Thermus aquaticus: one gene and its partner. The protein of the gene in region 1 binds, or shares a complex with, the protein of each later gene. Links are inferred from orthologs where the notes say so. Each region holds a gene or a part of one and is shown on either strand. Other genes may lie near its edges. The genes, in order: secA and secY.

What was found.
Region 2: the proteins of secA (region 1) and secY are in contact, whole or in part, in a crystal structure (PDB 3DIN), measured with the Thermotoga maritima proteins. The link is inferred for Thermus aquaticus from one-to-one orthologs. Residues at the interface, in WP_004082002.1 of Thermotoga maritima: Glu261, Ala262, Arg263, Lys300, Ala301, Arg302, Thr303, Ile304, Ile305, Leu323, Tyr324, Asp325, Pro326, Val329, Ser330, Tyr333, Ile336, Lys340, Phe345, Val349, Glu363, Phe364, Tyr374, Ser375, Gly376, Gly377, Glu393, Ile395, Thr482, Ser483; in WP_004081795.1 of Thermotoga maritima: Glu108, Gly109, Glu110, Glu111, Ala236, Glu237, Arg238, Arg239, Ile240, Thr241, Ile242, Gln243, Tyr244, Ala245, Arg246, Arg247, Val248, Thr249, Gly250, Arg251, Arg252, Val253, Tyr254, Gly256, Ala257, Ser258, Thr259, Tyr260, Leu261, Pro262.

What each region holds. Positions count from the first base shown.
Region 1 is NZ_LHCI01000106.1:2,024,503-2,041,188, forward strand. What follows is about bases 6,939-10,529. They hold secA (preprotein translocase subunit SecA), read right to left. Parts: upstream 10,133-10,529; coding sequence 7,139-10,132; downstream 6,939-7,138. Other genes in these bases: BVI061214_RS11715 (YebC/PmpR family DNA-binding transcriptional regulator), read left to right, coding at 6,939-7,098; tsaD (tRNA (adenosine(37)-N6)-threonylcarbamoyltransferase complex transferase subunit TsaD), read right to left, coding at 10,171-10,529. In the rest of the region: BVI061214_RS11685 (LptA/OstA family protein), read left to right, coding at 1-379; BVI061214_RS11690 (hypothetical protein), read left to right, coding at 379-1,296; BVI061214_RS11695 (ABC transporter ATP-binding protein), read right to left, coding at 1,394-2,884; BVI061214_RS11700 (BMP family lipoprotein), read right to left, coding at 2,941-4,065; BVI061214_RS11710 (cation:proton antiporter family protein), read left to right, coding at 4,842-6,377; more of BVI061214_RS11715, read left to right, coding at 6,364-6,938; more of tsaD, read right to left, coding at 10,530-11,139; BVI061214_RS11730 (vWA domain-containing protein), read left to right, coding at 11,191-12,501; BVI061214_RS11735 (DUF1999 family protein), read left to right, coding at 12,509-12,934; BVI061214_RS11740 (heavy-metal-associated domain-containing protein), read left to right, coding at 12,939-13,148; BVI061214_RS11745 (DEAD/DEAH box helicase), read left to right, coding at 13,149-15,350; BVI061214_RS11750 (hypothetical protein), read left to right, coding at 15,360-15,770; BVI061214_RS11755 (zinc-ribbon domain-containing protein), read left to right, coding at 15,772-16,686. UniProt on the Escherichia coli protein: Required for protein export, interacts with the SecYEG preprotein conducting channel.
Region 2 is NZ_LHCI01000106.1:801,985-812,056, reverse strand. What follows is about bases 350-3,192. They hold secY (preprotein translocase subunit SecY), read right to left. Parts: upstream 2,508-3,192; coding sequence 1,191-2,507; downstream 350-1,190. Other genes in these bases: rpsE (30S ribosomal protein S5), read right to left, coding at 3,140-3,192; rpmD (50S ribosomal protein L30), read right to left, coding at 2,958-3,140; rplO (50S ribosomal protein L15), read right to left, coding at 2,509-2,961; BVI061214_RS05450 (adenylate kinase), read right to left, coding at 628-1,182; map (type I methionyl aminopeptidase), read right to left, coding at 350-628. Also shown: more of map, read right to left, coding at 1-349; more of rpsE, read right to left, coding at 3,193-3,613; rplR (50S ribosomal protein L18), read right to left, coding at 3,623-3,961; rplF (50S ribosomal protein L6), read right to left, coding at 3,970-4,512; rpsH (30S ribosomal protein S8), read right to left, coding at 4,512-4,928; BVI061214_RS05410 (type Z 30S ribosomal protein S14), read right to left, coding at 4,996-5,181; rplE (50S ribosomal protein L5), read right to left, coding at 5,189-5,737; rplX (50S ribosomal protein L24), read right to left, coding at 5,739-6,071; rplN (50S ribosomal protein L14), read right to left, coding at 6,071-6,439; rpsQ (30S ribosomal protein S17), read right to left, coding at 6,436-6,753; rpmC (50S ribosomal protein L29), read right to left, coding at 6,746-6,964; rplP (50S ribosomal protein L16), read right to left, coding at 6,951-7,376; rpsC (30S ribosomal protein S3), read right to left, coding at 7,380-8,099; rplV (50S ribosomal protein L22), read right to left, coding at 8,089-8,430; rpsS (30S ribosomal protein S19), read right to left, coding at 8,433-8,714; rplB (50S ribosomal protein L2), read right to left, coding at 8,723-9,553; and 2 more genes. UniProt on the Escherichia coli protein: The central subunit of the protein translocation channel SecYEG. Consists of two halves formed by TMs 1-5 and 6-10.

The DNA of each region.
Region 1 (16,686 bases):
CTACTACGAGGAGGAGAAGGGCCTGGCCGTCTTCACCGATGCCAAGGAGGTGGTCCTCACCCGCAAGCGCAGGGAGGGGGACCTGGTGATCCGGGCCAAGGAGGTGCGAAGTCTCACCGGGCCCAAGAGGCTCATCGCCACCGGGGGGGTGCGGCTCCAGGACGGGGACCTGTTGACCACCGGGGATAGCCTGTACTACGACGACACCACCGGGGAGGCCATCGTCCTGGGCAGGCCGGCGGTGAGCGAGAACAAGAAGGAAGGCTTCAGGCTTTCCGGCTCCACCCTCCTCCACAACGTGAACCGGCGCCAGGTTCGGGTCTACGGCAAGCCCTTCCGCCTGCCCCTCGAGGACTTTAAAAAGCTCGGGGAGAAGTAGTGGGCCGAATCCTCCTTCTCGCCCTGGTCGTAGCTCTGGCCTTGGCCCAGGAGATCTTCCGGCCCCAGGTGGAGCTAACCCGCAAGGAAAAGAAGGTGGTGGCCTGGGTGAGCGGGGAGGAGGGAAGCCTCTTCTACGCCGACTACGGGGACCTCTACCGAGGAACGCTCCTTGCCCTTTCGGAAGACCGGGTGCGGGTGGGGGAGAGGGTCTTCTTCCGAGATGGGGGAAGCGCCGTGGAGGAAGGGTTGCAGGTGGGGGAGGAGGTGGAGGCCGCCTACAACCCGGACTGGGAGCGGGAGGGCCTGCCCTACCTCATGCGCTTAAGGCGGGCGGGGAAGGAGGGGGAGCGCTACCTGCGCCTCGTCCTCTACGACCCCAAGGGCGTGGAGGTGCGCCTGGGCGAGGAGGTGGAGGCCCGGGGAAGCCTGGGCGTGGTAGAGCGGGGCGGGGAGGAGAACCTCTTCCTCTCCGGCGGGGAGGCCCGGTACCTGGAGGAGGAGGGGCGGCTTCAGGTGGACCCCAGGCCCGGGGAGGTCCTGGTGGCCCAAGGGGCGGTGCGGGTCAAGGGAAGCCGCCTCCTCTACCGGAATGAGACCGGGGAGGCCCTTCTGGAAGGCCCCCTCGAGGTCCAAAGGGAGGGAGAGAAGCCCCTAAAGGGCCGGGCGGGAAGCCTCCGCTACCTCCTGGACGAGGACCGACTTTGGCTTTTGGGGGGCGTGGAGCTCACCCAGGGCGGGCGCACCACCAAGGCCCAAAGGGCCCTCCTTCACGAGAAGGAGGGGTACGCCTACCTCTTTGGCGGGGTGGAGAGCCGGGACGAGAAGGGGTTCGTGCGGGGGGAAAGGGTCCGCTACAGCCTGAGGACGGGGGAGGTGGTGGTCCTCTTCGGGGTCCAGGGGGAGTTCCGCGACTAAAGTACCCCACCGCGGCTTTCGCCGCGGTGGGGGCCCCAAAAAACCCTTCCCCAGCCCCGACTTGGGCACCCCATGGTGCGCAACAAAGCGCGGGCACTTAGGCGGAGATACCTGCCATCAAGAGGCCCAGGCGCTCCTCCGTGGCCTCCTGGGGGGTGAGCTCCCCCATGATCCGGCCCCCGTACATGACCAGGATGCGGTCGGAGAGGGCCAGGATCTCGGAGAGGTCGGCGGAGACCAGAAGCACCGCCAGGCCCTGGTCCCGGGCCGCCACCAGCTCCTTGTGGATGAACTCAATGGCCCCCACGTCTACGCCCCGGGTGGGCTGGGCGGCGATGAGGAGCCTGGGGCCTCTGAGGAGCTCGCGCCCCACCACGATCTTCTGCTGGTTGCCCCCGGAGAAGCGCCTGGCGGAGAGCTCGGTTGAGCGGGGGCGGACGTCAAACTCCTCCACCAGGGCCCTGGCGTGGGCCTCCATGGCGCCTTCGTCCAGGAAGCCCAGGAAGCCCCGGAAGGGAGGGCGGTGCTGGTCCCCTAGGATGGCGTTCTCCCTGACGGAGAAGTCCAGGACCAGGCCCCGGGCTAGGCGGTCTTCGGGGATGTGGCTCACCAGAAGCGCCCGCACCTCCCGGGCCGAGGAGGGAAGGGGCTTGCCCAGGTAGCGGGCCACCCCCCGGTAGCGGCGGAGCCCGGTGAGGGCTTCCACCAGCTCCGTCTGGCCGTTGCCCTCCACGCCGGCGATGCCCACGATCTCCCCAGCCCGCACGCTGAAGCTCACCCCCTTGAGGCGGGGCGGGGCCTCGAGGCCCTCCACCTCCAGGACCACCTCTTTCGGCCTGGCGGGGCCCTTTTCCACCCTGAGGACCACCTCCCGGCCCACCATCATCCGGGCCAGGGCCTCCACCGAGGTTTCCCGGGTTTTCACCGTGCCCACCACCCTGCCGTCCCGGACCACGGTGATGCGGTCCGAGACCTCCAGGACCTCCTTGAGCTTGTGGCTGATGAAGATGACGGCGTTCCCCTTGGCCACGTAGGTCCTGAGGAAGCGGAAAAGCTCCTCGGCCTCCTGGGGGGTGAGTACGGCGGTGGGCTCGTCCAGGATCAGGATCCGGGCCTCCCGGTAGAGGGCCTTGAGGATCTCTACCCGCTGTTGCAGGCCCACGGGGAGGTTCTCTACCTTCTCGTCCAAGGGCACCTGGAAGCCCAGCTCCTCCATGAGCCTCTGGGCCTTTTCCCGGGCCATCTCCAGGTTCAGGAAGAGGGAGCTTCCCGGCTCCAGGCCCAGGACCAGGTTCTCCAGCACCGTGAAGGGCTCCACCAGCATGAAGTGCTGGTGCACCATGCCGATCCCCGCCCGGATGGCATCCTGGGGGCTTCTGGGTTTGTAGGGCTTCCCGTCCACCCACATCTCCCCCTCGTCCGCCGGCTGGAGGCCGTAGACGATCTTCATCAGGGTGGACTTGCCCGCCCCGTTTTCCCCCACCAAGGCCAGCACCTCCCCCCACTCCAGGTCCAGGCTGATGCGATCGTTGGCCAGGACCAGGGGGAAGCGCTTGGTGATGTCCCTAAGGAGAAGCGCCTTAGACACGGCTGAAGTATAAGGCAAAGGCCGGGGACCCCTAGGCCCCCGGCCTGGCCAAAGCGCTAGCGCTTCTCAGGAACCTTGATCTGGCCCTTGATGATCTGCTGCTTCAGGAGTTCCAGCTTGCTGACCACGCCTGCGGGGATCAGGGCCTTGTTGTACTGGTCCAGGGCGTAGCCCACCCCGTTGTTGGCGAGGCCGAACTCCCTGACCCCGCCCTTGAAAGTCTTCTGCACCACGCTCTTGATGACCTCGTAGGTGGCCACGTCCACCCGCTTCAGCATGGAGGTGAGGCCGTGGTTCAGGGTGGCGGGGTTGTTGTCGGTGTCCCCCAGGTAGTTCTGGTTGGCGTCCACGCCGATGAAAAAGAGGGGTGTGGCCTTGGTGCCGTCCTTGCCACAAGCCCTCTCGTAGTCGGCGTACTTGGGCACCTTGGCGTAGGGGTCGGCCTTGCGGACGAACCTGACGTTGCCCCCCTCCCTGAGGCACTTGGCCTGCTTCACGTAGTCAATGAGGCCCAGGCCCGAGCCGCCGGCAGCGGCGTAGATGATGTCGGCCCCCTGGCGCACCTGGCTGGCGGCGATCTCCTTGGCCTTGGCGGGGTCGTTCCAGGCGGCGGGGGTGTTGCCCACGTAACCCACCAGGACCCTGCCCTGGATCTTGTCCTCCCTGAAGGCGTACTCGGCCCCGGCCCGGAAGCCCGCCTCAAACTTGTGGATGAGGGGGATGTCCATGCCGCCGATGAAGCCCACCACCCCGGTGCGGGTCATCTTGCCGGCGATGTAGCCCACCAGGAAGCTCCCCTCGTGCTCGCGGAAGACCAGGCCCACGGCGTTGGGTAGCTTCCCTTCCCCGGGCACGGCGTCAATGACGGCGAACTTCACCTTGGGGAACTCCTTGGCGGTGGCGGTGATGGCGGGCTCGTTGGCGAAGCCCACGCCGATCACCAGGTCAAACCCCTCCTCGGCGAAGGTGCGGATGCCCTGCCCCACCTGGGAGGGGTCGGCGGGCTCAAAGTCAAAGAGCTTGACCCCGAGCTCCTTGGCCGCCTTCTGCGCCCCTTCCCAGGCGGACTGGTTGAAGGAGCGGTCAAACTTGCCGCCGGCGTCAAAGGCGATCCCTACCCGAACCTGGGCCAGGCTCAGGCCCAGGGCCAGCACCGCGATAAGCGTCAAAACCCGTTTCATCTCCACCTCCCATGGCTCTTCGCCGGGGGCTATTATAACCCAAGTTGCTACCTAAGCCATTTCCTGAGTTAGAAGCTTCAGGTTGTGGGCCAAGACGAAGGAGAGCACCTTGATGACGAAGCCCTCTTGGGTCACGGCGTGAATGCGCCGGGGAAACATGGCGTGCAACATGCCCCTCACATTCTCCACCACCCTCCGCCCCACGATGGCCAGGTACTGCAACCAGGGCACATACCGCCGACTGTTCCCCCTGCGGATGACCATGGGAACGATCCCCTGCGCCTCCCGAAGCAGGTCCTCCAGGTGTTTCCCTGACGGGAAAGCAGCGTAGTCGGGAGCGGGGTGCGCGGATGTTCCCGCAGGCGGGGAGGGGGAAGGTGTCCAAGGCGTAGGCCTGGGCCTGGTGGAGGTTCTTCCAGACCTGGGAGAGGAGGTGAAGGAGGGGCAGGAAGAGGGGGTAGAGGGGGTAGAGGGGGTAGAGGGCGTGGAGCCTGCGGTTGAAGCGGCTTGGGGAGGGGACGTGGGTGAAGAGGTTCAGGTCTTTGGCGAGGGCCAGGGCTTTGTTGTGCTTGCCACCGAGTTCCATGGCGGCGAGTATGGCGAGGGTAAGGATGACGCTGGAGGGAACCTTGGTCTGGGGCTCGTCCTTGTGGCCCATTGCCTGGAGGGCGTCGTCTATGATGCAAAAGGCCGCTATGGTGCGCGAAAGCATAGCGGCCACTATTTTTTCTGGCCCAGGGGGTAGGTAGCAACTTGGGTTATGCTACCCTTGGGGCATGGAGGCCCTCTGGGTGGCCGCCGCCTTCGCCCTCGGCCTCCTGGCTAACCGCCTGGGCCTCCCCCCCCTGGTGGGGTATTTGGGGGCGGGCTTTGGCCTGCACACCCTGGGCTTCCGGGAGACCGAGTTCTTGGCCCACGCCGCCGAGATGGGGGTTCTCCTCCTCCTCTTCAGCGTGGGCCTGAAGCTCAGGCTCAAGGACCTCCTCGAGGCCCGGGTCCTGGGCGTGGGAGGGCTTTCCCTCCTCCTCTTCAGCCTTCTGGCCCTGCCCCTCGTGGGGCTTTTCCCTCTGGCCCTGGCCCTGGGCTTCTCTAGCACCGTCATGGTCCTCAAGCTCCTGGAGGACAAAAGGGAGCTCACCGCCTACCACGGCCGGCTGGCCATCGGCATCCTCATCCTGCAGGACCTGGTGGCCGTGGGCCTTCTCGCCCTCTACGGGGCCAAGGCGGTGAGCCCCTGGGCCCTCCTCCTCCTCTTCTTTCCCCTCCTGCGCTTCCTTTTGGCCTGGCTCCTGGAAAAAAGCGGCCACGACGAGCTCCTGGTCCTCTTCGGCCTGGGCCTGGCCCTCCTGGGCGGGGAGGGCTTCCGCCAGCTCGGGCTTTCCCCCGAGCTGGGGGCCCTCTTCATGGGGGCCCTCCTCTCGGGCCACGCCAAGGGGGCGGAGATGGCCAAGGCCCTCTGGAGCCTCAAGGAGGCCTTTTTGGTGGCCTTCTTCCTGGAGATCGGCATGAAGCAGGGCCTGGCGGACGTGGAGGTGGGGCCTCTCTTTGGGCTTCTCCTCCTCTCCCTCCTCAAGGCCCCCCTCTTCTTCCTCCTCTTCCTCCTCCTGGGCCTCCGGGCCCGCACGGGCTTCGTGGCCGGGGTCTATCTGGGTAACTACTCGGAGTTCGCCCTGATCGTGGGCGTGGCCCTGGAGCGGGCGGGGCTTCTGCCCCTGGGCCTGGCCACCCTGGCCCTGACGGTGGCCCTTTCCATGGTGCTCTCGGCCCCCCCGGCCCGCCACAGCCACTCCCTTTACCGCCGTTTGGAGCCCCTCCTCCTCCGCCTGGAGCGCCGAGGCCCCCACCCCGACCAGGAGCCCCAAGGCCTGGACGGGGCCACGGCCCTCATCGTCGGTATGGGCCGCACCGGAGGGGCCGTCTACCGGATCCTGGAGGCGAGGGGGGAAAGGCCCGTGGGCCTGGACGCCGACCCGGAGAAGGTGGAGCGCCACCGGGCCAAGGGCCGGAGGGTCCTCTACGGCGACGCCGAGGACCCGGAGCTTTGGGAGAGGCTGGACCTCTCGGGGCTCAAGGCGGTGGTCCTGGCCCTGCCCGACCTGGAGGCCAAGCTCCTCGCCGCCCGCTGGATCAAGGAGCGGGGCTTCGGGGGCCTGGTGGCCGCCACCAGCTTCCACCTGGAGGAGGACCCCGCCCTGAAGGCCGCCGGCGTGGACCTCCTCTTCCACCCCTTGCGCGAGGCGGGGGAGCGCCTGGCGGAAAGGGTTCTGGAGGAACTGGCTATAATGGATGGGGTGAGCCATGGCCGGTCATAGCAAGTGGGCGCAGATCAAACGCAAAAAGGCCGCCAACGACCTGAAGCGCGGCAAGATCATCTCCAAGCACCTCCGGGCCATCCAAGCGGCCGCCCGGGCGGGGGGAAGCCCCTACCCCGAGGCCAACGTCCAGCTACGCAACGCCATTGAGGCCGCCCGGGCCGACGACGTGCCCATGGAGAACATTGAGCGCCTTCTCGCCAAGCTCCAAGGAGGCGGCGAGGGCGCCGAGCAGTACGAGGAGATCGTCTACGAGGGGTACGCCCCGGGGGGCGTGGCCGTCTTGGTTTACGCCCTCACCGACAACCGCAACCGCACCGCCGGCGAGGTGCGCCACGTCTTCGGCAAGTACGGGGGCTCTTTGGGCACCTCCGGGAGCGTGGCCTGGCAGTTTGAGAAGCGGGGGGTCATCGTCTCGGAGAACACCGAGGCCGCCCAGGAGGCCGCCATTGAGCTGGGGGCCCTGGACCTCGAGGAGGAAGGGGAAAGCCTCACCATCTACACCGAGCCCGGCGAGGTCTTCCGCATCGCCGAGGCCCTGAAGGCCCGGGGCATCCGGGTGGAGGACGCCGAGGTCATCCAGCGTCCCCAGAACGTGGTGGCCCTTCCCCCCGAGGAGGCGGCCAAGGTCCTGCGGCTGGTGGAGGCCCTCGAGGACCTGGACGACGTGCAGAACGTCTACACCAACCTGGACCCCGAAAGCCTCCAGGTGGAGGCCTAATCCCCGTCCTGGCTTGCGCCAGGATGGGGACCCTGGGGGGCTACCCCTTCTTGCGCTTCTTCTCCTCCCGCATAAGCCGGCGGCGCTCCGCCCGGGAAAGGCCCGGCTGGGGCGGAGGCGTGGTGGGCCGCTTCCGCTCGGTGAACCCTTCCGCCTGAGGCCTGGGCTCCGGCACGGGCACGTAAGGGGCCTCTCGCGCGGGCCGCACGGGCTCGGCCTCCACCTTGAGGCGGAAGAGGAACTTGGCCACCTCGGTTTTGATGAAGCTCACCATCTCGTTGAAGAGGCGGGTGGCCTCAATCTTGTACTCCTGGAAGGGGTCCTTCTGGCCGTAGCCCCTGAGGAAGATGCCCTGCCGCAGCACGTCCAGGTTGTGGAGGTGCTCCTTCCAGGCCGAGTCCACCACGTTGAGGATCACGAAGCGCTCCACGGCCCGCATCAGCGGAGGGGAGAGCTCCGCCTCCCGGGCCTCGTAGGCCTTGAGGGCCGCCTCCACCAGGCGCTCCACCCCCTCGTCCGGCTTCAGCCCCCTAAGCTCCTCAAAGGGGAAGTCCGCAAGCTGGGGCACCACGTCCAGAAGGGCGGTCTTCAGGCCCTCGAGGTCCCAGTCCTCGGGGTGGACCTGGGGGTTTAAGAAGTTCTCCGCCACGGAGGCCACCGTCTCCTCCACCATCCCCAACGCGGCCTCCTTCACCTCCTCGTCCTTACCCAGGAGGATTAGGCGGCGCTGGGCGTAGATGACCTCCCGCTGGCGGGCCATCACGTCGTCAAACTGCAAAAGCTGCTTGCGGATGGCGAAGTTGCGGTCCTCCACCCGCTTCTGGGCCCGCTCTATGGAGCGGCTCACCATGGGGTGCTCAATGGGCTCGGAGTCGTCAAAGCCCATGCGGTCCAACATGGCGATGACCCGGTCCGAGGCGAAGAGGCGCATGAGGTCGTCGTCAAAGGAGACGTAAAAGCGGCTTCCCCCCGGGTCCCCCTGGCGCCCGGCCCGGCCCCTTAGCTGGTTGTCAATGCGCCGGGACTCGTGCCGCTCGGTGCCCAGGATGAAAAGCCCTCCCAGGCTCCGCACCCGCTCCTCGTCAGCCTTGCACTCCTCCCGGATCTGGCGGATCCTCTCTATAAGCTCTTCCCGCACCCCAAGCTCCTGGGCTAGGGCCCGGGCCTCCTCCTCATGCCCCGCCACCATCTTCTTGATGAAGAGCTCCACCTTCCACTCGTAGCGGTCAAACCCCTCCTTCTCCAGGAGGGAGGCGGCCAGGTATTCGGGGTTCCCCCCCAGCTTGATGTCCGTGCCCCGCCCCGCCATGTTGGTGGCGATGGTGACGGTCTTGGAGCGGCCCGCCTGGGCCACGATCTCCGCCTCCTTGGCGTGGTGCTTGGCGTTTAGCACCTGGTGGGGGATGCCCTGGCGCAGGATGGCCAGGGTGTGCACCGCCCGCTTCAGGCCCTCCCAGGCCGTGCGCAGGTTCCCCTTCCTGGGGATGAGCTCCTCAAAGGGGGCCAGGTCCTCGTCCTTGAGGGCCGTGGGCCTCTCCAAGAGCTTCCTCAGGCGGTCCCAGGCCTCCCCCTGCTGCTTGGCGCTGGCCTTTTTTAGGAGCTCCACCCGCATCTCCAGCCGGGGGAAGTAGAGGCGGGGCTCCCTGAGCATCTGGGAGAGCCTCTCCGACTTCTCAATGCTGATGGTGCCCACCAGCACGGGCTGGCCCCGCTCGTACTTCTCGGCGATCTCCTCCACCACGGCATAGAACTTCCCCTTCTCCGTGCGGTAAACCACGTCGGGGAAGTCCTGGCGGATCATGGGGCGGTTGGTGGGCACCACCACCACGTCCATGCCGTAGATCTCCTGGAACTCCTTCTCCTCGGTCTTGGCGGTGCCCGTCATCCCGGCCCGCTTCTCGTAGAGGCGGAAGAAGTTCTGGTAGGTGATGGTGGCCAGGGTCTGGTTCTCCCGCTCAATCTTGACCCCCTCCTTGGCCTCAATGGCCTGGTGGAGGCCCTCCCCATAGCGCCTCCCCGGCATGAGGCGGCCGGTGAACTCGTCCACGATGATGACCTGGCCGTCCTGGACGATGTAGTCCCGGTCCCGGTGGTAGAGCTCCTTGGCCCGGATGGCCTGGATCAGCATGTGGGCCAGCTCCATGTTCTCCGGGCTGAAAAGCCCCTCCACCCCAAGGAGCTTCTCCGCCTTGGCGATGCCCTGCAGGGTCAGGTGGACGGAGCGGTTCTTCTCCTCAACGGTGTAGTCCCCCGTGGGCTCCTTGCGCACCCCGGGCTCCGGCGGCAGGCCCCTTTCCAGCTTCTTGGCGATCTCCGCCATCTTGTAGTACATGTCGGTGGCCTTTTCGGCGGGGCCGCTGATGATGAGAGGCGTGCGGGCCTCGTCAATGAGGATGGAGTCTACCTCGTCAATGATGGCGTAGTGGAGAGGGGTGTCGTGGCGCAGGACCAGCTGGTCCGGGCTGATGGCCATGTTGTCCCGCAGGTAGTCAAAGCCCAGCTCGGAGTTGGTGACGTAGGTGACGTCGCAGAGGTAGGCCTTGCGGCGCTCCTCGGGGGTGGAGCTATGCTGGATGACCCCCACGGAAAGGCCCAGGCCCCGGTAAACGGGCCCCATCCACTCGGCGTCCCGCCGAGCCAGGTAGTCGTTGACCGTGACCACGTGGACGCCCTTGCCGGTGAGGGCGTTGAGGGCCACGGCTAGGGTAGCCACCAGGGTCTTCCCCTCCCCGGTCTTCATCTCGGCGATCTTGCCCTCGTGGAGGACCGCCCCGCCGATGAGCTGCACGTCAAAGTGGCGCATGCCCAGGTAGCGCTTGGCGGACTCCCGGGTGAGGGCGAAGGCCATGGGCAGAAGCTCGTCCAGGCTGGCGCCCTGCTGGTGCTTCTCCTTAAGCTCCCGGTAGGCGGCGGCCAGGTCGGCGATCTTCTCCACCTCGGCCTCGAGGCGGTTGGTGAGCTCCACGACCTGCTTGTAGTAGCGGGCGATCTCCCGCTCGTTGTTGTCAAAAAGCTTCCGTATGAGGGCCAGCATCCTAAGCCCGATTGTACCCCGCTTGGATGAGAAACCCTTCAGGGGGCCTCGAGGGGCCAGTAGGCGGTGGCCCCCAAGGAGAGGGGGCTTGGGGGGAGGCCCGCCTGGAAGCGCCGCCAGGCGGCCAGGGCGATCATGGCCCCGTTGTCCTGGGAAAGCCCCTTGGGGGGGAAGTGGACCTCCAACCCCGCCTCCTTGAAGCGGGCCTGGAGGACCTGGTTGGCCGCCACCCCTCCGGCCACCAGGAGGACCCGGTGCCCCGTGTCCCGGGCCGCCCTCAGGACCACCTGGGCCAGGTGCCCGATGGCCGCCTCCTGGAAGCCCCGGGCGAGCCCCGGCTTGGGAAGGCCCTTTTCCAAGAGCTGCAGGGCCTTGGTCTTGAGGCCGGAGAAGCTGAACTCGTACCCCTCCTGGTCCTTGAGGGGGAGGGGAAAGGAAACAGGCTCCTCCGCCTCCTTGGCCAGGCGCTCAATCTCCGGCCCCCCGGGAAAGCCGAGGCCAAGAAGCCGCGCCACCTTGTCAAAGGCCTCCCCGGCGGCGTCGTCCCGGGTGGCCCCGAGGAGGCGGTAGCGCCCCAGGTCCAGGACCTCGTAGAGGTGGGTGTGCCCCCCCGAGGCCACCAGGGCCAGGAAGGGGGGCTTGAGGCCCTCGGGCCAGGCGGCGGCGATGTGGCCCTCCAGGTGGTGGATGGCGTAGAAGGGGCGCGTGAGGGCCCAGGCCAGGCCCTTGGCGAAGGTGTAGCCCACCAGGAGGGCCCCGATCAGGCCGGGCCCGCGGGTGGCGGCGATCAGGTCCAGGTCCTTGGGGCCGATCCCCGCCCGCCTCAGGGCCTCCTGGGTGAGGCGGGGGAGGACCTTGAGGTGCTCCCGGCTCGCCAGCTCCGGCACCACGCCGCCATAGGCCTCGTGGAGGGTCTGGCTCTGGACCAGGTTCACCACCACCTGGCCGTCTTGCACCAGGCCTACCCCGGTGTCGTCGCAGGAGGTGTCTACGCCCAGGACCCACATCCTCCCCGCACTCTAGCAAAACCCCCCAAGGGCGGCTAGGCTCAAGGGAAGGTGCTCTGGCTCCTCCTCCCCGTCCTCCTCCTCACCTACCTCCTCTACCGGAGGCGGGCCCCCAGGGCCAGGCCCTGGGCGGGGGTGTGGCTTTGGCGGAAGGGAAGGGCCCGGCGCTTTAGGCCCCGGCTGGACCTGAGGCTTTTCCTCCTGCTCCTCTCGGCCGCCCTCATGGTGCTGGCCCTCGAGGACCCCCCCCTGGCCCCCCCTCCTTTGGTCCTGGTGGTGGACGCCTCCGCCAGCATGGCCGCCGACGAAGGCGGGAAGACCCGGCTGGACCTGGCCAAGGAGAGGCTCCTGCCCCTTCTGGAAAGGGCCCCGGAGGCGGTCTTGGTGCGGGCCGGGGAGCGCCCGGAGGCCTTTGGCCCCGCCCCCGGGGTGGCCCTCCGGCCAAGGCTTCTCGCCCTGGAGGCGGGGGACAAAGGGGCGGACCTGGAAGGGGCCATGGCCCTGGGGAGGAGGCGCCTCAAGGCCCCGGTGGTGGTGGCCACCGACGGCCCGCCCCCGCCCGGGGCCGAGGGCTACCTGGGGGTGGGAAGCCCCAGGGAGAATCTGGGCCTCGTGGCCGTGGCCCCGGGGTTTCTGGCCCTGGGGAATAGCGCAAACCGCGCCTTCCTGGCCCGTGTGGAGGCGGGGGGGAAGGTTTGGGAGGTCCAGGTCCCCCCCAGGGGGTTCGCCCCCCTCCCGGGCCTCCCCACCCCCTTCACCGCCCGCCTTTTGGGCCAAGACGCCCTCCCCCTGGACGACGAGGCCGGCCTGGCCCTGAGGCGCCTGGGGGTGGACTACCCGATGCTTCCCGCCCTGGAGCGGCTTTTCCGCCTGCTGGGCGCCGCCCCTGGGGAGGAGGTCCAGGTGCGCATCGGGGTCCCGGAAGGCCCCCCCGCCAGGCCCAGCCTCTACCTGGCCCCTTCCGGGGGAAGCCCCACCCCCGTCCTCCTCACCGCCCCCCACCCCCTTCTGGAGGGCGTGGCCCTCCTGGGGGAGCGCCTCCCCCCGCCCCCAAGGCCCCAAGGCCCCTGGCGCGCCTTGGCCGAGGGGGAAGAGGGGGTGGGCCTCCTCTACTTCACCGAAGGGGGCCTTTACCTGCCGTCCCTTTCCGCCCTGCAGGACCGGCCCTTCTTCCCCCTCCTGGTCTACAACTTCCTCAGGCCCTACCGGGAGGTGAAGGTGGGCCTCCTGGCCCCGGAAGAGACCCTCCTCCCCACGCCCGAAAAGAGCTTCCTCCCCAAAGGCCAAGGAGGCGCGGGCCGGTACCTGGCCCTCCTGGCCGCCCTGGTGCTCCTCCTCGAGGCCCTCCTCTTCAGGCGATAATGGGCCCATGCGCTTTCGCCCCTTCACCGAGGAAGACCTGGACCGCCTCAACCAGGTGGCGGGGGAAAGGCCCCTAAGCCTTGGGGCCCTCCGCTTTTTCGCCCGCACCGGCCACTCCTTCCTGGCGGAGGAGGGGGAAAGGCCCCTGGGCTTCGCCCTGGCCCAGGCGGTCTGGCAGGGGGAGGCCACCACGGTCCTCATCACCCGTATAGAGGGGGAGGGCGAGGAGGTCTTACAGGGCCTCCTGAGGGCGGTGGTCAAGAGCGCCTACGATGCCGGGGTCTACGAGGTGGCCCTCCACCTGGACCCAAGCCGGAAGGCCCTGGAACGGGCCCTTCTGGAAGAGGGCTTCGCCGTGGGGCCTCTGGTCCTTTGCGTAAGGGTCCTGGGAAGCCGGGGGGCCAGGGGCGAGAGGCGGGGGGTCTTAGAATAGGGGCATGAACCGCGTCCTCATCGGCATCCGCGGGGAGCCCACCCCGGAGGGGATGGACCGCATCCTGAAGGCCCTGAGGGCTCTAGAAGGGGTGGAGGAGGCCCAGGCCACGGGCCCCGCCCAGCTCCAGGTCACCTACGACCCCCAGAGCCTCACGGTCATGGACCTGATCCGCACCATCCGCGAAGAGGGGTTTTTGGCGGGGATGCTTTAGATGTTGCCCGAGGCCCTGAAGGGGTTTTCCAGCTACCGGGAGTGGCTGGAGTCTTTGGAGGAGTTTCGGGGCCGCCTGGTCTTCGCCAGGACCATCCCCAAAGCGCCCCCAAAGCCCGCCCCCTACCGGGGAAGCTTCGCCGGGGTTCTGGAAGCCCTGGGCCTCGTCCCCTTCGCCCACCAGAAGCGGGCCCTGGAGGTTTTGGAAGAGGGGAAGAACCTGGTTATGGCCTACTCCACCGCCGCCGGCAAGAGCCTGGTCTTCCAGGCTCCCGTGCTGAAGGCGGCTTTGGAAGGGGAAACCAGCCTCCTCCTCTTCCCCACCAAGGCCCTGGCCCACGACCAGCTGAGGCGCCTCAAGGCCATGGCCAAGGCCCTGGAAATCCCCGGGGTCTTCCCCTACGACGGGGACACCCCAAGCCCCTTAAGGCGGAAGGCCCGGGAGGAGGGCCTCGTCCTCCTCTCCAACCCCGACATGCTCCACTTTGGCCTCCTCCCCCGGCACGGGGAGTGGGCCTCCTTCCTCTCCCGGCTCCGCTACCTGGTCCTGGACGAGCTCCACGCCTACCGGGGAGTCTTCGGCACCCACGTGGCCCTGGTCCTCTTCCGCCTCCTGCGCCTGGCCCGCCACTACGGGGCAAACCCCCAGGTCATCGCCGCCAGCGCCACCATCAAGAACCCCAAGGAGCACGCCGAGGCCCTCACCGGCCTTCCCTTCGTGGAGCTAAAAGAAGAGGTGGCCCGCTCGGAAAGGGAGCTTCTGGTCCTTCTGCCTAAGCCTTTGGACCCAAAGGGGGAAAGGCGGCGAAGCCCCCTCCTGGAAGCCGCCTACCTGGCCCGGGCCCTGGCCGACGAGGGGCTTAAGGGCCTGGTCTTCGCCAACAGCCGCAAAAGCGCCGAGCTCATCGCCCGCTACGCCGCCCACCCCGGGGTGCGCCCCTACCGGGCGGGCTACACGGCCAAGGAGCGGAGGCGGCTGGAGGAGGCCCTGAAGCGGGGGGAGGTGCGGGTCCTGGTCTCCACCAGCGCCCTGGAGCTGGGGGTGGACATCGGGGAGCTGGACGCCGTGGCCCTGGTGGGCTACCCGGGCTCCGTGGCCGCCTTCTGGCAGCGGGCGGGACGGGCGGGCCGGGGGGAGAGGCGGGCGCTGGTGGTCTTCATCCCCCGGGAGGACCCCCTGGACGAGTACTTCCTCCACCGCCCCGAGCTCCTCCTCAAGTCCCCTCCGGAGGAGGCCATCGCCGACCCCAAGAACCCCGTCCTCTGCCCCCTCCACCTCCACGCCGCCGCCTACGAGATGCCCCTTAGGCGGGAGGAGGTTCTCTGCCAGGAGGCCCTTACGGAGCTCAAGGAGAAGGAGGGCCGCCTCTACACCCAAAAGCGCCGCCCCCACCGGGAGATCACCCTGAGGGGGCTTGGGACCACCTTCACCCTGAGGGGTCCCGAGGGGGAGGTCCTGGGCTATCTGGACGAGCGCCAGGCCTACTGGGAGGCCCACCCGGGGGCCATCTACCTGCACCAGGGGGAAAGCTATTTGGTGCGGAACGTGGACCTAAAGAGGCGGGAGGTCTGGCTTCTTCCGGCCCTCGAGGACTACTACACCGAGCCCAGGGCGGAGAGCGACCTGGAGGTCCTTTCGGGGGAGCCCGTGGGCCACGGGGTCTACGTGGGCCGGGTGGTCCTCAGGGAAAGGGTGGTGGGCTATGTGAAGAAGCGCTTCTTCACGGGAAGCGTCCTGGAGGAGGTCCCCCTCCTCATGCCCGAGATCGCCTTCCCCACCGAGGCCCTCTGGTTCCACCCCCCCGAGGTGGTCCCCCCCCACCAGATCCCCGGGGGGATCCACGCCCTGGAGCACGCCATGATCGGCCTTCTGCCCCTTTTCGTCCTGGCGGAGCGCCAGGACATCGGGGGGCTTTCCTACCCCTTTTACCCCCGTCCCCTCCCCTCGGGCGGGGGGCCCACGGTCTTCATCTACGACGGCTACCCCGGGGGCGTGGGCTGCGCCCGGGCGGCGGCCCGCCGCTTTCCCGAGTGGCTTCGGGCCACTTTGGAGCTTTTGAAGGCCTGCCCCTGCGAGGAAGGGTGCCCCCGGTGCATCCTCTCCCCCAAGTGCGGCAACGGCAACCAGTACCTGGACAAGAAGGCGGCCCTCCTGCTTTGCGCCAACCTGGTCCTCTCCCTCCCCCCCAGGGTGGTGCATTAAACTCCTCCTATGAGCCAGGAGGGGACCGCCTTGGAAGAAAGCCCGGAAACCTTCTTCGCCCGCTTCCAGGCCCACGCCGTGGAAGTCCACCTCTTCCCCGAGCCCTGGGGAAGCCCCCTTCTGGAGGTGGGCGTGGGCGGGTTCATCCTCTACGCCTTTGACCGGGGCGCTCCCCCGGCCCCCACGGGCCGGGTCCGGGCCCTCCTCCACGGGGTGGCCCGGGAGGTGAAGCCTTGGGAGGGTGAGGCCTTCTTGGAGCTCATGGGCCCCGCCTACCGGATCGGGGGGAAGGCGAGGCCTCTGGGAGAGGGGTTTTACCTCCTGGAGGAGCCCATCCCCCTCCTCCTTTACAGCGAAACCCCCCTGCCCAGCCGGGCCCAGGTCCACCTCTGGCCCCCCCTGATGCTCTTCCGGGAGTGAGATGCGCTGCGCCTGCGGCCAGAAAAACCCCCCTGAGGCCCGGTTCTGCATGGCCTGCGGCCGGGCCCTGGGGGTGCTTCTGTCCGCAGAGAGGCGCTTTGTCAGCGTGGTCTTCTTTGACCTGGTGGGCTCCAGCCAGCGCTTCCGGGAGGGCCTCGAGGCCGCCTACCAGGCCCTCCAGGGGGTCCTGGAGGAGGCCGCCCGCATCGCTAGGGAGCACGGGGGCTTCGTCCACCGGTTTTTGGGCGACGGGGTTCTGGTCCTCTTCGGGGCCCCCAGGGCCCGGGGCCGGGAGCCCTGGCGGGCCCTGGAAGCCGCCTTGGGCATGGTCCGGGCCTCCCCCCTTCCCGCCCGGGTGGGGGTGGCCAGCGGGGAGGTGCTCTGGACCCCCCTGGGGGACGGCCAGGCGGGGGACCCCACCGCCCTGGGCCCCCCCGTGGTCCTGGCCGAGCGGCTCTCCAAGCTGGGAAGGCCGGGGGAGGTCCTCACCGACCGCCTCACCCTGGAGCTGGCCCGGGGGGCCCGGGGGGAGGCCGTGGGCCCCCTCGAGGCCCGGGGCCTGGGCCCGGTGGAGGCCTACCGGCTGCTGGAGGTCCGCCTGGAGCTGGACCCCGAGGGTGAAGCCCTCCTCGCCCGCCTCCGCCACACCTTCCGGGCTCCTCCGGCCCGGCTCAACCTGGTGGGCCCTCCAGGGAGTGGGAAAAGCCTCCTCCTGGACAGGTTCCTGGAGGACCCCCCCTTCCCCGCCGTGGTCCTGGAGCGAATGGGCCCCGAAACCCCCCTGCGGGTTACCCTTCTTGAGGCCGTGGAGAAGGCCTTTGGAAGCCCGGAGGTCCTCCTGGCCCAGGCGGGGCTACCCCCTAAGCTGGAAACCGCCTGGCGCTACAGCCTGGGCCTCCTTCCCCGCCCCAGCTGG
Region 2 (10,072 bases), 1.2 Mb from region 1 along the record:
CCGGGCGCAGGGTGACCATGGGCTCGAGGGCCAGGGTCATCCCCGGGCGGATCTTGGGCCCGGTTCCCGGCTTGCCGAAGTTGGGAAGCTGGGGGTCCTCGTGGATCTCCCGCCCCACCCCGTGGCCCACGAACTCCCGCACCACCCCGTAGCCCCGGCTTTCCAGAAAGGTCTGCACGGCGTGGGCCACGTCGCCGATGCGGTAGCCGGGCCTTAGGTACTTCATCCCCTCCCAGAAGGCGGCCTCCGTGTCCTTGATAAGCCTTTCCGCCTCGGGGGAGACCCTGCCTACGGGAAAGGTGCGGGCCATGTCGGCGGCGAAGCCCCCGTAGATGAGGCCCACGTCCACGGAGAGGATGTCCCCCTCCTGGAGGGGCTTCTCCGAGGGGATGCCGTGGACCACCACCTCGTTGACCGAGGTGCAGAGCGTGGCGGGAAAGCCGTAAAGGCCCAGGAAGGCGGGCTTGGCCTTGCGCTTCCTGATGGCCTCGTAGGCGATCCGGTCCAGCTCTTTGGTGGTGATGCCGGGCTCCACGTGGCGGGCCACCTCCTCCACCACCTCGGTGAGGAGGGCGCCCGCCTCCCGCATGCGCTCAATCTCCCAGGGGCTTTTCAGCTTGATGGCCATCAGATTCCCAGCGCGGCCCGGATGCGGGCGTAGACCTCGTCGGGGGTGCCAAGGCCGTCCACCCGCCTCAGGGCGCCCGTCTTCTCATAGTACTGGATGAGGGGCTCGGTCTTCTCCCGGTAGACCTGGAGGCGGCGGCGGATGGTCTCCTCGTTGTCGTCGGAGCGCCCCTCCAGCTCCGCCCGCTTCAGCATGCGGCGGAGGAGCTCCTCCTCCGGCACCTCCACCAGAACCACCCCAAGAAGCCTGGTCCCCGTCTCCTCCAGGAGGCGGTCCAGGGCCTCCGCCTGGGGGATGGTCCTGGGGAAGCCGTCAAAGATGACCCGGTCGGAAAGCTCCTCCCGGATCAGGGCCAGGATCAGGTCGTCGGGCACCAGGTCCCCCCGGTCCATGATGGGCTTCACCTGGAGTCCCAGGGGCGTGCCCCGGGCCACATGGTCCCGGAGGATGTCGCCGGTGGAGAGCTTTTTGAAGGAAAGCTCCTCGGCCAGCCGCGCCGCCTGGGTACCCTTGCCCGCCCCCGGCGGCCCCAAGAAGATCACCGCTTCCCCCATGCCTCCTCCTAGCGCGTGCGGCCGCGGATGCGGCCCTTGGAGAGAAAGCCCTCGTAGTTCCTCAACATGAGCTGGCTCTCTATCTGCCTAAGCGTGTCCAGGGCCACCCCCACCACGATCAGGAGGCCGATGCCCGAGAAGGCGATGCTCTGGACCCCGGTCAGGTTCTGGATGATCTGGGGCAAAGCGGCCACCAAGCCCAGGAAGAGGGCCCCCCAGAGGGTGAGCCGGGAGACGATGTGCTCCAGGAACTTCACCGTGGGCTCCCCAGGGCGGATGCCGGGGATGAAGCCCCCGTACTCCCGCAAGGACTCGGCGATGCGCTTAGGGTCAAACTGCACCGCCGTGTAGACGTAGGTGAAGAGGACGATGAGGACCACCTCTATGAGGAGGCCGGAAAGGCGGGTGGGGTTGAAGAAGTTGGCGATGGCCTGGAGCACGGCGTTGTCCTGGAAGGGGGCGGCAAGGAAGATGGGGATCTGCAGGATGGCGGCGGCGAAGACGATGGGGATCACCCCGGCGGCGTTCAGCTTGATGGGGATGTAGGTGGCCTGCCCTCCGTAGACCCTGCGCCCCACCACCTTGCGGGCGTACTGGACGGGGATCCGCCGCTCCGCCTGCTGCACCGCCGCCATGCCGGCGAAGGCCAGCACGATGAAGGCCAGGAAGAAGAGGAAGGCCACCAGGTTCACCTCCCCGGTGCGGATGAGGCCTATGGTGCGCACCAGCTGGGGAAGCCACTCCACCACGATCCCGGCGAAGATGATCATGCTGGCGCCGTTGCCGATGCCGTACTCGGTGATGCGCTCCGCCATCCAGAGGAGGAGGGCGATGCCCGCCACCTGGGTGACCACCACCACCAGCCAGAAGAAGGGCCCCGGGGACCAGCCGGGGAGGAGGAACCTGCCCCCCTCAGCCCCCAGGAAGGCTGTGGCCAGGAAGAAGCCCTGGAAGGCCCCCAGAGCGATGCCGCCGATGCGGGTGTACTGCGTGATGATGCGGCGGCCCTCCTCCCCTTCTTTGGAAAGCTTCTCCAGCGCCGGCACGATGTTAACCAAAAGCTGCATGACGATGGCCGCGGTGATGTAGGGCATGATGCCCAGGGCGAAGATGGAGAAGCGCTCAAAGTTGCCCCCAGAGAAGAGGTTGATGATGCCGAACACCCCGCCCTGGGTGGTGCGCAGGAACTCCTGGATCTTGTCCAGGTCTACCCCCGGGGTGGGGATGAAGGCCCCCAAGCGGTAGGCGGCCAGGACCAGGAGGGTGAAGAGGATGCGCTGGCGCAGCTCGGGGATCTGGAGGGCGCTCCGGAAGGCCTTCAGCATCTTAGGCCTCCAGAAGGACGGCCTCGCCGCCCGCGGCCTTCAGCTTCTCCAGGGCGCTCTTGGAAAAGGCGTGGGCCACCACCTTGAGGGGCTTGGCCTCGCCGTCCCCCAGGATCTTCAGGCGGTAGCCCTTCTTGAGGAGGCCCGCCTGGACCAGAAGCTCGGGGGTCACCTCCCCCTCAAACCGGGCCAGGGCCTCGAGGTTCACCCCCTGGTACCTGGGCCTTTTGATCTCCCCGGGAACCTGGCCCTGCATGCCCCGCTTGGGCAGGCGCATCAGGGTGGTGGAGCGCCCGCCCTCAAAGCGGCGGGGGTCCTTGAGGCCGCCGGAGCGGGACTTCTGGCCCTTGTGGCCCCGGGTGGCCGTCTTGCCGTGGCCAGAGCCGGGGCCCCGGCCCACCCGCTTGCGCTTCTTGTTGGCTCCTGGATTGGGCTTGAGATCGGAAAGCTTCATTCCACCACCTCCACCTGAAGAAGGTGGGCCACCTTGCGGATGTTGCCGCGGATGGCCGGCGTGTCCTCCAGCAGTTTCTCCTGCTGGAGCCTTCTAAACCCCAGGGCCTTGAGGGCCGCCTTCTGGTCCTTGGGGTAGCCGATGGGGCTCTTTACCAGCTTCACCTTGAGCCTGGCCATCACTCCTCCTTAGCCTTCCTGAGGCGCTTGACGTCCTCCTTGGTCTGGAGTTGGCGCAGGGCCTCCATGGTGGCGTAGGCGATGTTGATAGGGTTGCGGCTCCCCAGCTCCTTGGTGAGGATGTCGGTGATCCCCGCCAGCTCCAGGATGGCCCGGGGCACCGCCCCAGCGATCACGCCCGTACCGGGAGCGGCGGGCTTCAGGAGGATCTTGGAGGCCCCGAACTCCACCTCAACCTCGTGGGGGATGGTGCCGTTCTGGATGGGCACCTCCACCATGTTGCGGCGGGCGTAGTACCCCGCCTTCTGCACCGCCAGGGGCACCTCCTTGGCCTTGCCCAGGCCCAGGCCCACCCGCCCCTGGCGGTCCCCCACCACCACCAGGGCGCCGAAGCGGAAGCGGCGGCCGCCCTGGTAGGTCTTGGCGGTGCGCCGCACCAGGATCATCTTCTCCTCAAAATCGGTCTCGGGCATGGTTCCTCCTTAGAACTCGAGGCCCCCCTCCCGGGCCCCCTCGGCCAGGGCCTTGACCCGGCCGTGGTACTTGTAGGGGCCGCGGTCAAAGGCCACCTGCTTGATCCCCTTGGCGATGGCCTTCTCCGCCAGGGCCAGGCCCACCTTCCGGGCCACCTCGGTCTTGTTGCCCTTGAGCTTCAGGGCCAGGCTGGACTCGGCCACCAGGGTCTCGCCCTTCTCGTCGTCAATGATCTGCGCGTAGATGTGTTTGAGGCTCCGGAAAACGGAAAGGCGAAGCCTCCCGGTCCTCTTAACCCGGTTGCGCACCCGGAACTTGCGGCGCTCGTAAGCGGTTAGCCGTGCCATGCTTCCCCCTACTTCTTGGCCCCGGCCTTGCCGGGCTTGAGGCGGACAGGCTCGTCAGCGTAGTAGATGCCCTTCTCGTGGTAAGCGCTGGGCTTCTTGATGGCCCGGATGTCGGCGGCCACCTGCCCCACCTTCTGCTTGTCAATGCCCAGAACGCGGATCCGGGTGGGCTCGGGCACCTCAAAGGTGATGCCCTCCGGGGGCTCCACCACCACGGGGTGGCTAAAGCCCACCGTGAGCTCAATGGAGCGGCCCACCAGACGGGCCCTGTAGCCGATGCCCTTGATGAGGAGCTCCTTGACGTACCCCTCGGAGACTCCCTTGACGGCGTTGGCGATCAGGGTGCGGGTGAGCCCGTGGAGGCTTCTGTGGCGGCGCTCATCGGAGGGGCGCTCCACCCGCACCACGTTTTCCTCCACCACCACCTTGAGCTCCGGGGAAACGGGGACCGAAAGCTCCCCCTTGGGGCCCTTGACCTTCACAAGCCCTGGGGAGACCTGCACCTGAACCCCCTTGGGCACGGGAATGGGAAGCCTGCCGATCCTAGACATCACCACACCTCGCAGATGAGCTCGCCGCCCACGCCCAACTTCCGGGCCTCCCGGTCCGTCAGCACCCCCTTGGGCGTGGAGAGAATGGCGATCCCCAGGCCCCGGCGCACCCGGGGGATCTCCTTGACCCCCACGTAGACCCGCCGCCCGGGCCGGCTGATGCGGCGGATGTGCTTGATGACCTGCTCGGGGCGGGGGTCCGGGCCCTGCCGCCTGGGGCCGTACTTGAGGTGGATGCGCAAGTAGGGCTTGCCGTCCACCTCCACCCGCTCATACCCCTTGATGAACCCTTCCCGCGCCAGGATCTTCAGGATCTCCTCCTTGAAGCGCGAGGCGGGCACCTCGGTGCTCTCCTTGTAGACCCGGGTGGCGTTCCTGATCCGGGTCAGCATGTCGGCGATGGGGTCCGTCAGCATTTCCTCTCTCCTTTTACCTCTTCCTGAACCATGCGGTCTCGAGGGAAGCCCCCCGACCGGCCACGGCCTACCAGCTGGCCTTCTTCACCCCCGGGAGCTGCCCCTTGTGGGCCAGTTCCCGGAGGCAGATGCGGCAAAGACCGAAGTAGCGGTAGACGCTCCTGGCCCGCCCGCAACGCACGCAACGGGTGTAGGCCCGCACCTTGAACTTGGGGGTCCTTTTGGCCTTCTCAATCAGCGCTTTTCTCGCCATGCTCGCCTCACTTGCGGAAGGGGAAGCCCAGAAGCTCCAGGAGGGCCTTGGCCTCCTCGTCGGTCTTGGCGGTGGTCACCACCGCGATGTCCATGCCCCGCGGAGCGTCCACCATGTCGTAGGTGATCTCGGGGAAGATGAGCTGCTCCTTCAGGCCCAGGTTGTAGTTGCCCCGGCCGTCAAAGCTGTTGGGGTTGAGGCCGCGGAAGTCGCGGATGCGGGGAAGGGCCACGGAGAGGAGCTTCTCCAGGAAGATCCACATCCGGTCGCCCCGGAGGGTGACCCGGAGACCGATGGGCATCCCCTTGCGGAGCTTGAAGTTGGAGATGGACTTCTTGGCCCGGGTGATGGCGGGCTTTTGGCCGGCGATGAGGGCCAGCTCCTTGCTGGCCTTCTCCAGGATGCGGGCGTCCTCCTTGGCCTCGCCCAGGCCCTGGTTGATGACCACCTTCTCCAGCCGCGGCACCTCCCAGATGTTCTGGTAGCCGAAGCGGCGGATGAGTTCCGGCCTGACCTCGTCGTAGTACTTCTTCTTCAGGGCAACGTCCAGGGGCATCTTACTCCTCCACGTCCAAGGACCCGCCGCACTTGGCGCAGGCCCGGATCTTGCGCCCGTCCTCCAGGAACTTCTTGCGCACCCGGGTGGGCTTGCCGCAGGCCGGGCAGATGGGCCGCACCTTGGAGGCGTGTAGAGGCGCCTCCTGCTCCACGAACCCGCCCTGGGGGTGCTTGGGGCTAGGGCGGACCGCCTTCTTGACCAGGTTGACCCCCTCCACGATCACGGCCATCTTCCGGGGCAGGACGGCCTTCACCTTGCCCACCCGGCCCTTGTACTTGCCGGAGGCCACCAGGACGGTGTCCCCCTTCTTCACGTGCACCTTGGCCTGCATCAGAGCACCTCCGGAGCCAGGGAGACGATCTTCATGAAGCCCTTCTCCCGGAGCTCGCGGGCCACCGGGCCGAAGACGCGGGTGCCGCGGGGCTCCAACTGGTTGTTGATGATGACGGCGGCGTTGTCGTCAAAGCGGATGGCGGAGCCGTCGGGCCGCTTGACCTCTTTCTTGGTGCGCACCACCACCGCCTTGACCACGTCGCCCTCCTTCACGGCGCCGCGGGGGATGGCCTCCTTGACGCTGGCCACGATCACGTCCCCCACCGTGGCGTACTTGGCGTTGGAGCCCTTGAGGACCCGGATGCACATGATCTTGCGGGCCCCGGTGTTGTCGGCCACCTCCAGGTAGGTCTGGGGCTGGATCATGCCTTACCTCCCCGCTTGGAAAGGCTAGCGTAGTTCTGGCGGCGTACCAGGTACTTCTCCACCAGGTCCAGCCGCCCCTCTTCCACCAAGCGCAGGACCCGGAATCGCTTGCGCTTGGAGATGGGGCGGGCCTCTATGATCTCCACCACGTCCCCCACCTTGTACCGCTCCTCGGGGTCATGGGCCAGGTACTTTTTGGAGCGCTTGATGACCTTGCCGTAAAGGGGGTGGGGGAACTGGCGCTCCACCAAGACCGTCACGGTCTTCTGCATCTTGTCGCTCACCACCACCCCGGTCAGCACCTTCTTAGGCATTCTGCCTCCTCTTCTCGTTCCAGACCGTCAGAAGACGGGCGATGGAGCGCCGGGTCTCCCGGATCCTGTGGTTCTGGGAAAGCTGGCCGATGGAGGCCTGGAAGCGGAGCTCCATGAGCTCCCGCTTCTTCTGCCGGATGAGCTTTTCCAGCTCCACAAGGGAGAGCTTGCGGGCCTCCGAAAGCTCTTTGCGGATCTCACTGAGCTTCATCGTAAGCGTCCCTCCGCACGATCTTGGTCTTGATGGGGAGCTTGTGGCCGGCGATGCGCAGGGCCTCGAGGGCCTGCTCCTCCGTGACCCCCGCCACCTCAAACATCACCCGGCCCGGCTTGACCACGGCCACGTACCCCTCCACGTTGCCCTTGCCCTTACCCATGCGCACCTCGAGGGGCTTCTTGGTGTAGGGCTTGTCGGGGAAGATGCGGATGAAGATCTTCCCGCCGCGGCGGAAGTGGCGCACCATGGCCACACGGGCGGCCTCAATCTGCTGGGCGGTGATCCAGGCGGGCTCCATGGCCACCAGGCCAAAGTCCCCGAAGGCCACGTAGTCGCCCCCCTTGGTGGCGCCCTTCAGGCGGCCGCGCTGTTGCTTCCGGTACTTCATGCGCCTGGGCATCAGCATGGCCTACTCCTCCTTCTTCACGCGCACGGCGGGGCGGCGGCGGCGGGGGCGCTCCTCGGCCTTGGGGGCCTCGGGACGCCCCTTCACCTTCTGGCCGCCGATCACCTCGCCCAGGAAGACGTACGCCTTCACCCCCAGCACCCCGTAGGTGGTGCGGGCCAGGGCAAAGCCGTAGTCTATGTTAGCACGGAGGGTCTGCAGGGGAACCCGCCCCTCCGCGGCCCACTCGGTGCGGGCCTGCTCCGCCCCGCCGATGCGCCCGGATACGATGACCTTGGCCCCCTTGGCCCCGGACTCCATGACCCGCTGGACCGCCTGCTTGATGGCCCGCCGCACGGCGAAGCGGCGCTCAATCTGCTCCGCCACCCGCTGGGCCACCAGGGGGGCCGAGAGGTTGGGGTTGTGGATCTCCTGGACGTTCAGGGCCACGTTTTTCCCGGTCAGCTTGGCAAGGGCGTCCCGCAGGACCTTGATCTTCTCCCCGCCCCGGCCGATCACCACGCCGGGCTTGGCCACGTGGACGCTCACCGCCACGTTGTCGGCGGCCCGCTCAATGTCCACGCGGGCTAGGCCGGCCGGGTAGAGCTCCTTGGTCAGGTAGTCGCGGATCTGCAGGTCCTCCAGAAGGAGGTGGCGGTACTGCTTCTTGCCCGCATACCAGCGGGACTCCCAGTCCCGGGTGATGCCAAGCCGGAATCCGATGGGGTGGATCTTATTTCCCATGCTTTTCCCCCAGAATGATGGTGATGTGGCTGGTCTTCTTCTTCACGATGTCCGCCCGGCCCCGGGCCCGGGGAAGCACCCGCTTCAGGGCGGGCCCCTCGTCCACGAAGGCCGCCTTGACGAAGAGGCGATCCTCCAGCATGTCGTGGTTGTTGACGGCGTTGGCCGCGGCGGACTCTAGCACCTTGGCCACGTGGTAGGCCCCCCGCTTGTTGGTGTAGCGCAGGATGGCGCGGGCCTCCTCGAGGCTCTTCCCCCGGATCAGGTCCACCACCAGGCGGACCTTCCTGGGGGCGATGCGCACGTAACGGGCAATGGCTTTCGCTTCCATGGCTACTTCTTCTTGGTGGCCTTGGCCTCTTTGCCGTGCCCCCGGTAGGTGCGGGTGGGCGCGAACTCACCCAGCTTGTGCCCCACCATGTTCTCGGTGATGTACACGGGCACGTGCTGCTTGCCGTTGTAAACCGCGATGGTGTGGCCCACCATCTCCGGCACGATGGTGGAGCGGCGGCTCCAGGTCTTGATGAGCCGCTTCTCCCCCTTGGCGTTCAGCTCCCGCACCTTCTCCAAGAGGTGATCGTCTACGAAAACGCCCTTCTTCAAGCTACGCGGCATGGCTCACCTCACCTCTTCCGCCGGGCGATGATGAAGCGGCTGGAAGGCTTGCGCCGCTTCCTGGTCTTGAGGCCCTTGGTCTGCCAGCCCCAGGGGGAGGCCGGGGGACGGCCCCGGGGCGCCCGGCCCTCGCCGCCGCCGTGGGGGTGGTCCACCGGGTTCATGGCGGCGCCCCGCACGTGGGGCTTCCGGCCTAGCCAGCGGGTGCGGCCCGCCTTGCCCAGGACGATGTTCTTGTGGTCGGCGTTGCCCACGGCCCCGATGGCGGCGTAGCACTCCCCGTGCACCTTCCTCAGCTCCCCCGAGGGCAGGCGCAGGATCACGTAGTCCCCTTCCCGGCCCTGGATCTGGGCGCTGGTGCCGGCGGAGCGGGCCAGCTTGGCCCCCTTTTTGGGCTCCAGCTCCACGGCGTGGACCACGGTACCCACGGGGATGAAGCGCAAAGGAAGGGCGTTGCCCACGCTGATGGGCGCATCGGGCCCCGCCACCACCTGCTGCCCCACCTGAAGCCCCTCGGGGGCGATGATGTAGCGCTTCTCCCCGTCGGCGTAGTGGAGGAGGGCGATGCGGGCGGAGCGGTTGGGGTCGTACTCAATGGCCGCCACCTTAGCGGGGATGCCGGCCTTGTCCCAGCGCTTGAAGTCAATGATGCGGTAGAGGCGCTTGTGGCCGCCTCCGCGGAAGCGCACAGTGATGCGGCCCTGGTTGTTGCGCCCCCCCGTCTTCTTCAGGGGCTTGACCAGGGACTTCTCCGGCTCGGTCTTGGTGATCTCGGAGAAGTCCGCCACCGTCATGAAGCGGCGGCTAGGCGTGTAGGGTTTGAACTTCTTGACTGCCATTCCTCTTTCCTCCCTTGCCGGATCAGGGCCAGGCTCCCTTTCCCGGCGGGGTTTAGATGAGGCCCTCCAGGGCCTCAATCCTCTGCCCGGCGGCCACCTGCACGATGGCTTTCTTGCGGTCAGGGCGCTTGCCCAGGTAGCGGCCCAGGCGCTTCTTCTTGCCCCGAACGTTCATGGTGTTGACCCCCACCACCTTGACCTTGAAGGCCGCCTCCACGGCGTTCTTGATCTCGGTCTTGGTGGCCTTGGGGTGAACCCAGAAGGTGTACTTGCCCGCGGCAAAGCCCGCGTAGGCCTTCTCCGAGAGCACGGGGGCCAGGATCACGTCGTAGGCCGTCTTCATGCCTCACCTCCCAGGCGCTCCTGGAAGACCTCCCAGGCCTTCAGGTCCATGACCAGGCGCCCAGTGCGCAGGATGTCGTAGACGTTGAGGCCCTCGGGGGCCAGGGTTACCACCCAGGGCAGGTTGCGGGCGGCCCGGCGCACGGCCTCGTCGGCCGTGACCAGGAGAACGGTCTC